DNA from 2 places in the Arthrobacter sp. TRD_SC_6 genome. Region 1 is predicted to be linked to the other one. Evidence: predicted binding sites of a transcription regulator. Region 1 holds the regulator's gene; the other holds the start of a gene.

Region 1 (4,209 bases):
CTGTAAACACAAGACTGCGGGTGGATTTCCGGAGGAGGACGAAGCAGGAGCCCTTTTTTCCCTGGATGGCGAGACCGCCGCGCCCCACCCCGCGCCCGGGCCGTCCACGCCGCTTGGCCGGGAGATTGTGCGGCTTCGTGAATGGGCAGAAGAGACTGAAACCGGGGACCGGGACGAACTCCTCCCCGGGGTGGGCGACCGCGCCTGGCGCCAGGTGTCAGTGTCCAGCATGGAGTGCCTGGGCGCTCAAAAGTGTCCGGTCGCGGCTGAGTGCTTCAGCGAATTGGCGCGGGAAAAGGCCGGCCGGGCCGACATCGTGATCACCAATCACGCGTTGCTCGCGATCAACGCGTTCGAGGGCCTGGCTGTGTTGCCGGAGCACGACGTCGTCGTAATCGATGAAGCCCACGAACTTCACGACCGCGTGACTTCCGCAGTTTCGGGACAGCTTTCCGGCTCATTGATCGGGGCGGCATCCACCGCCGCACGGCGCCACCTCGGCGTGGATGCGGACACGCTCATCGCTGCGCAGCATGCGTTCGAAGCAGCGTTCGACGCCGAACCCACGGGTTTGATGGCGACTGGACTGGATGAGGAACAGGAGATGGCCCTTTCCCAACTGCGCGAGGCATGCCGGCTGGCACTGTCCGAGTCCACCTCTGAGGGCCAAGCCCAGTCAGTGGACGGGGGACGGCAAATGGCACGTTCACGTCTTCTCGCCACACTCGAGCTGTGTGAGCGGATGCTGGGAGCCGGCGGAGCTGGAGAGGTGCTGTGGGCGAACCGGCAGAGCACGTTCACGCCGGGTTCCGGCTATGTTGCGGCGCCGGAGTCCTCGCCCGCAACGATCAGCATCGCGCCCCTCTCCGTTGCAGGACGTTTGAGACGCGGGTTGTTCGAAGATCACACGGTGGTTCTGACCTCGGCCACGCTGGCGATCGGCTCTGAATTCGGGCCCGTCGCGGGTGCACTGGGGCTTACCGGCGTCGGTGCGCCCACCTGGACCGGGGTCGACGTCGGCAGCCCCTTCGATTACCCGAGTCAGGGAGTGCTCTACGTGGCGAAGGACCTGCCTACACCAGGGCGGGGCACGACCGAACAACAGCTTGCTGAGTTGGAAGCACTGATCCGTGCCTCAAGGGGCGGCGCCCTTGGCTTGTTCTCCTCACGCAGGGCCGCTGAAGAAGCGGCAGAGGCCCTGCGGGACAAGGTGGATTTTGACATCCTGTGCCAGGGGGAGTCCTCCATGGCGGATTTGGTCCGTCGATTCTCCGAGGAGCCCGACACCTGCCTGTTCGGCACCATGTCCCTCTGGCAGGGAGTGGATGTCCCGGGGAGCTCATGCCGTCTGGTGGTGATCGACCGTATCCCGTTCCCGCGCCCGGATGATCCTCTGATGACAGCGCGCACCAGGGCGGTCGCGAGAGCGGGCGGAAACGGATTCATGACCATCGCCGCAACCCATGCGGCCGTCCGGCTGGCACAGGGCGCCGGCCGATTGATCAGGGCCCAGGACGACAGGGGAGTAGTGGCGGTACTGGACTCGCGGCTGGCTAATGCCAGATACGGCGGATTCCTGCGGGGTGCACTGCCCCCGTTCTGGCCGACGACCGACCGCACCACTGTGCTTGCCATCCTGTCCAGATTGGCGGCATCCCAGCCCGCATAACACAGATCCGCGGCTAGAGAGCGCGCATCACCGAGACGACCTTGCCCATGATCGTGGCATGGTCGCCGAGGATGGGTGAGTAGTTGGTGTTCTGCGGTAGGAGCCACGTGTGCCCGTCCCGCTGGCGGAACGTCTTGACGGTCGCTTCATCATCGAGGAGGGCAGCTACAACGTCGCCGTTCTCGGCAGTGTTCTGACGGCGTATGACCACCCAGTCGCCGTCGCAGATGGCGGCGTCGATCATGGAATCACCTGAGACGCGAAGCATGAACAGGTCGCCATGGCCCACCAGTTGCCTCGGCAATGGCATGACGTCCTCCACCACCTGGTCCGCAAGGATGGGCCCGCCGGCCGCGATGCGGCCGACAAGGGGCACCATAGCCGCGTCCACGGACGAAAGAGATGTCTCGTCACTGTTGCCATCCCGCTCCGGGTTGTTCGCCGTCGGGTGGAAGGACTCCTGCCCCAACGTAAGCGGGAGAAGGATTTCCATTGCCCTTGGGCGCTTGGGATCTCTCCGGATATAGCCCATCCGCTCAAGTTGGGACAGCTGGTGAGTCACGCTGGACAGGCTGGCGAGCCCAACAGTGTCTCCGATTTCCCGCATTGACGGCGGATACCCGTGGGCCGCAACGCTGAGCTGGATGGACTCCAGGATTTTCTTCTGCCGGATGGTCAACCCTTTAGGAGTTGCGCGCCCACGCGGACGCCCGCGGCCACGCTTCACGTCGGGCACTGCCAGCTGTGTGGGTTCCTCGGCTGCACTGAGTTCTGCCACTTGACTGCGTCCCTTCACTCTGTCGATCCCGGCCCTCTGCCGGACCTCCAACAATTTTTGTCAGTGGTAGGTGATGGGCTGATTTCCGAAGACGCCAACCGGTACCTGTGCTTGCAACGCTATGGGACAAAGGAGCTGTTTTCAAACATTTGTTCGAGCGAGTCTCGACAATATTAGGTAATCAGTGCTAAAAATAAGCAGAAGAATAGAACACAGCTTCGAATCGCGGCTTTCCGCCGAGTGCAGCGTGTTCAGACCCGCAGAAAGGCGGACGCCATGACGACGCTCCAGCTCTCAGCAACTACCCGAGTTCTTCCCGGTGACCGAAAGGCCGTTGGAGAGACCCTTATAAGCAAGCTGCACTTGACCCGCAGAGGTTGGGTGCTCCTGGTTGCGGTTCCCCTTGCGCTCATTGCGGCGGCTCTTCTGATGGTTGCTGCTTCCTTTAACCAGGCGCAGGCATCCGGTTCTGCTCCTGGCGTGACGGAGACGGTGAGGGTCAACGTCGCCGCAGGGGAAACACTCTGGGGTCTCGCGGCTGAATATGCTCCGGACCGGGATCCCCGCGCGGTCGTTGCTGAGATTGTGGAACTCAATGCGTTGGCCAGCTCCACCGTCCAGGCCGGGCAATCGCTGCACATTCCAGTCACTGGTTCCTAGCTACCGATCAGAACGCTGTCGATCAGAATCGCTTTCGATCAGAAACAGGGGTCGCCGGGCGTAATATCGTCGCCTGTCTGCTGAGGGATTGGGGATCACCCATCGATGGGCCTTAAACTCGGCAGGTGACCGATCAGCTCGAACGTCTCAACCGTCTCCCGCTCAGGGCCAACCTCCGTGGTCTGCAGCCCTACGGTGCTCCGCAGCTGGACGTACCCATTCTGCTGAACGTCAACGAGAACACTCATGGGGTCCCCGAAGACGTTCAGGAAGCCATCGTTGAGGCGGTAAGAAAATCAGTAGTGGGGCTGAACCGATACCCGGACCGGGAGTTTACCGAGCTACGCGGGCAGCTTGCCACTTACCTCGGCCATGGTCTGACACCTGACAATATCTGGGCTGCCAACGGCTCGAACGAGGTTCTCCAACACATCCTGTTGGCATTCGGTGGGCCTGGTCGGTCCGCGCTCGGTTTCCCGCCCACATACTCGATGTACCCATTGCTTGCCGGAGCAACGGGTACCGCGTACCTGGCCGGGAAGCGTTCGGAAAGCTTCGACCTCACGCCAGATTCCGCTGCTGAGCAGGTTGCATCCTCGGGCGCGAATATCGTCTTCCTCTGCAGTCCGAACAACCCGACAGGAACGGCGCTTTCACTCCAGGTGGTCGCGGACGTCTACGAAGCCGGGGATGCGGCCCAAGCCATCGTGATCGTGGACGAGGCATATGCCGAGTTCGCCCACGAAGGTACGCCGAGTGCCCTGGAGCTACTGCCCGGACGTGAGCGCCTCATTGTCTCGCGCACCATGAGCAAGGCTTTCGCCCTGGCAGGGGCACGGCTCGGCTATCTGGCAGCGGCTCCGGAGATAACGGATGCGCTCAGACTGGTGCGCCTGCCCTACCACCTTTCAGCCATCACCCAGGCGACTGCAATCGCAGCCCTGACCCATTCGACCCGCCTGCTGGAGAATGTCGACTCGATTAAAGTGCAACGCGACCGCATTGCTAAGGGTCTGAAAGCTCTCGGACTTCCGGTCGCGCCGTCCGATTCGAACTTCGTTCTGTTCGGTGGGCTGAAAGACCCCCGTGCGGTGTGGCAGGG
Region 2 (4,209 bases), 270 kb from region 1:
GATCAACGTTCTCCTGCGCAGCATTGTCCTGCGGAGCGGTTAACGAGGATGCATCGTCAGGAACGGTGGCCGAAGCTTCAGAGTCAACGGCGTCTTCCTCGGAGTCCTGAGGGGCAACCACCTTGCTGAGGGCTTGGGAGTGAACGGTCGCCGTGACGCCCGGAGAAATCTCAATGAGCGCCTTGTTGTTGTCCTCGTCGAGCGAAACCAGGGTGCCGAACAAACCGAAGTTGGTCATCACCTCGGTGCCTGGCACCATCTGCGTGCGCTGTTCAGCAACCTGCTTCTTCATTTTCCGCTGCTTGCGGAACATGGTGAAGATCAGGAAGGCGAGAGCCAGCGGGAGGAGAAGTTCAAAGAAGCCGAACCCTCCGCCTGTCTGCTGGGCGGGCTGGGCAACTACATTTGCGAGCACAGAAAAGTTCCATTCCTATATTTGGTCAGCGTGAGCCGGTTCGCGTGTCACGAGTACGACGCCGATTTCCACGGGCGCGCGCAGCACCTGGGGCTTTGACTCCACAGCAGTGCCGCGTAGTGTGCCGCGCGTCATATCAGTGTAAGGGGAACCCCGGCGATCCTATGCACTAGCCGCCTGAGCTGTTCCATCCGGCGTCTTCATTGTTTTCTTTGGTACCGCTGGCATAACTTTCAGGTCTATCCCCGTCAATAATCGAAAACAGGTCTTCGGGCATCGCAGCAGCGACCGTGGGCGGCATGGCGAGGCCCAGGTGTGCCCAAGCGGCTGCGGTCGCGATCCGGCCGCGCGGGGTCCGTCCAAGCATGCCCTCGCGCACCAGGTAGGGCTCGGCGACGGTTTCCACCGTCTCGGGTTCTTCCCCGACGGCTATCGCCAGCGTTGACAAGCCCACCGGCCCCCCATTGAACTTCGTCACCAGGGCCGTTAAGACAGCACGGTCAAGGCGGTCCATGCCCTTCTCGTCCACCTCATACATATCCAGTGCGGCGCCAGCGCACCGCGCGTCGATCACATCCACAGAGTGAACGAGCGCCCAGTCACGGACCCGGCGAAGCAGCCGGTTGGCGATACGCGGAGTTCCCCTGGATCGCCCGGCGATCTCGGCGAAGGCTGCCGAATTGACCCGCATGTCCATCATCATGGCCGAACGGCGCAGCACCAGTTCAAGCTCGCCCGTTGAGTAGAACTCCAGGTGGCCGGTGAATCCAAAGCGGTCGCGCAAGGGCCCCGGAAGAAGCCCGGCGCGGGTGGTCGCGCCAACAAGAGTGAAAGGCGGCAGCTCCAGCGGGATGGCCGTTGCACCCGGACCCTTGCCGACAATAATGTCAACGCGGAAATCCTCCATGGCCATATAGAGCATTTCCTCGGCCGGCCTGGACATCCGGTGGATCTCATCGAGGAACAGCACTTCACCCTCCGTCAGCGAGGAGAGAATCGCGGCAAGGTCACCGGCATGCTGGATGGCTGGTCCGGAGCTGATGCGCAGAGGTGCGTTCATTTCCGCGGCGATGATTAATGCCAGGGTGGTTTTGCCAAGCCCGGGCGGCCCTGAGAGCAGCACATGATCCGCGCTGCGCCCGCGGATCCGGGACGCCTCGAGTACGAGGGAAAGCTGGCGGCGCACGCGCGCCTGTCCTACGAAATCGTCCAGATTCTTCGGTCGAAGGGCGGCCTCGACGGCGCGATCTTCGGGATCCACCGCCGCTGACACAAGCGGTTGTTCTTCTTCGGCGGCCACCTGCTACACCCGCGTCCGGGAGGAGGTTCGGGCGCCGTCCTGCCCCAGCCGACGGAGCGTGAGCTTCAGGATGGACCCAACGTCGCCGCTTGCAGCAACCTCGGGAGAATCCCGAACAGCTGCATCGATAGCGGAGCCGGCATCCTTCTCAGACCAGCCGAGCCCCATCATGGCTGCGAGCACCTGGCCCTGCCACGGGTTGCCCGGTGTGCCGGGCTTTGCCCCTGCTTCGAGCGGAACGAGTTTGTCGGCAAGTTCAAGGACGATCCGCCGCGCCCCCTTCGGTCCGATTCCTGGAACCTTGCTGAACGCTTTGTCATCCCCTGACGACGCCGCCACTCGAATGGCTTCCGGAGTGTGGACAGCAAGGACCGCGAGCGCAAGCCGGGGACCAACGCCACTCACGCCGAGGAGTGTCTCGAAGACCTCCCGCTCCCCCGGCTCCGTGAATCCGAACAGCGTCATGGAGTCCTCACGGACAATCATGGCTGTGTGGACCAGGGCCTTACTTCCCTGCCGGAGGGTGGAAAGTGTTTGCGGCGTGGCCTGCACCAGCATTCCGAAGCCGTTGACGTCCAGGACGGCAGAGTGCAGGCCGACGTGGGTGACGGTCCCGGTCAGAGAGCTGATCATGGGTGCGGCTCCTCAGCAGGTGGGTGTGAATACTACCGAACATACTTACTAATCAGCCTAGGGCCAGAGACCGGCATTCCTGCGCCGCCACACCGGTACGCCGGTGCCGCAACGCGCTTATCGCCGTCGTCGTGCCTTTGCTGCGGCTTCCGCCCACAGGCGCTGCGCTGCCGTCAGACCTGCCCCACTGCCCTGGAGTTTGGCCGCCGACGACGGCCCGGTACGCCAGGCGTGCGTGATGGCCAGGGCCAGGGCGTCGGCGGCGTCAGCCGGAGTGGGGGCCGTACTAAGGCGGAGGATCTTGGTGACCATCTTCGTCACGGCTGCCTTGTCAGACTGGCCGTTACCGGTCACTGCCGCCTTGACTTCGGTGGGAGTGTGGAGCGCTACCGGTATCCCGCGCCGCGCGGCACATACGATGACGACGCCGGAAGCCTGGGCAGTGCCCATCACGGTGCTGACGTTGAGCTGGCTGAAGACACGCTCGACGGCGAGAACGTCCGGGGTGTGTGCATCCAGCCAGGTATCCACCTCTTCGGCGATGGTCAGCAGCCGCTTATCGAGGCTTTCACCGGCGGGCGTTCCCACCACCCCGACAGCCACCAGGGTGGCGCGGCGGTTGGGTTCGACGTCGACAACCGCCAGTCCGCAACGGGTGAGGCCGGGGTCCACGCCCATGACGCGAATTGTCATGGCCTGACCTGCGTCATGTTCCTGCCGGCGTCACGGCGTTTCCGACGGGTTGCGGAGACCGGATTAGTCGTCACTCTCAAGCTGCGCCAGGACGTCGTCGTTGAGCTCGGCGTTCGAGTAGACGTTCTGGACATCGTCGAGCTCTTCAAGCGCATCGACGAGCTTCAGGAACTTCCGGGCGGCATCAGCATCCAATTCCACCTGCATTGAGGGGACGAACTCGACTTCGTCGGTCTCGTACTCGATGCCGGCTTCTTCGAGGCCTGCGACAACGGCACGGAGATCCGAGGCCTCCGAGTGAACCTCGAAGGAATCGCCGGAATCCTTGACTTCCTCGGCGCCCGCGTCCAGGACCGCCATAAGGACATCGTCCTCAGCGAGTTCCTTCTTGGGCAGGGACACAACGCCCTTCCGTGAAAAGAGGTACGCAACCGAACCCGGGTCCGCTATGGTCCCGCCGTTGCGGGTAATGGCGACGCGGACCTCGGAGGCCGCGCGGTTCTTGTTGTCGGTAAGGCATTCGATGAGCAGCGCGGAGCCCTGCGGACCGCGTGCTTCGTAGATGATCTCCGAGTAATCGACCGCTTCGCCGAGTAGGCCTGCGCCCCGCTTCACCGCGCGGTTGATGTTGTCGATGGGAACAGAGGTCTTCTTGGCCTTCTGGACGGCCAGTTCCAACCCGGGGTTACCCGACAGATCCGCACCGCCCGCCCGGGCAGCAACCTCGATGTTCTTGATCAGCTTGGCGAAGGACTTGGCACGCTTGGCATCAATTGCCGCCTTTTTGTGCTTGGTGGTAGCCCATTTAGAGTGCCCCGACATGCTCTGCCCTTCTTTTGGCGATCATCGATAGAAAAAGCTCGTGGATCCGGTGTTCACCGGTAACTTCAGGGTGGAAGCTGGTTGCCAGCAGGTTTCCCGAGCGAACTGCGACAATTCTAGCGACCGGCGCGGGCACATTCTGCTCGGCCCGGTGCTCGGCGGGAGGCGTGTCAGGTGCATCGACCTGAGCAAGCACCTCTACCGAGTCCCCCACCATCTCCACCCAGGGTGCGCGGATGAAAGCCGCGTGAACCGGCCTTTCACTGTTCGACACCTCAGGGAAGTGGAGGTCGGTTTCAAAGGACTCCCGCTGCCGCCCAAAGGCATTCCGCCGGACCACGATGTC

The links. The regulator LexA, encoded in region 1, represses DNA repair genes until DNA is damaged. The targets are predictions, from matches to a motif close to TCGAACANNTGTTCGA.
Region 2: a site for LexA is predicted at 2,384-2,399, ahead of ruvA (Holliday junction branch migration protein RuvA). Genes of this name have one in related genera too.

The regions. Positions count from the first base shown of each region.
Region 1 is NZ_CM143953.1:2,165,363-2,169,571, forward strand. It holds gene ACWA1U_RS10300 (ATP-dependent DNA helicase) at 1-1,669, shown strand, start outside; gene lexA (transcriptional repressor LexA) at 1,683-2,405, opposite strand; gene ACWA1U_RS10310 (LysM peptidoglycan-binding domain-containing protein) at 2,724-3,107, shown strand; gene ACWA1U_RS10315 (histidinol-phosphate transaminase) at 3,233-4,209, shown strand, end outside.
Region 2 is NZ_CM143953.1:2,436,199-2,440,407, reverse strand. It holds gene ACWA1U_RS11530 (preprotein translocase subunit YajC) at 1-415, opposite strand, end outside; gene ruvB (Holliday junction branch migration DNA helicase RuvB) at 585-1,715, opposite strand; gene ruvA (Holliday junction branch migration protein RuvA) at 1,719-2,348, opposite strand; gene ruvC (crossover junction endodeoxyribonuclease RuvC) at 2,466-3,041, opposite strand; gene ACWA1U_RS11510 (YebC/PmpR family DNA-binding transcriptional regulator) at 3,105-3,863, opposite strand; gene pdxT (pyridoxal 5'-phosphate synthase glutaminase subunit PdxT) at 3,847-4,209, opposite strand, start outside.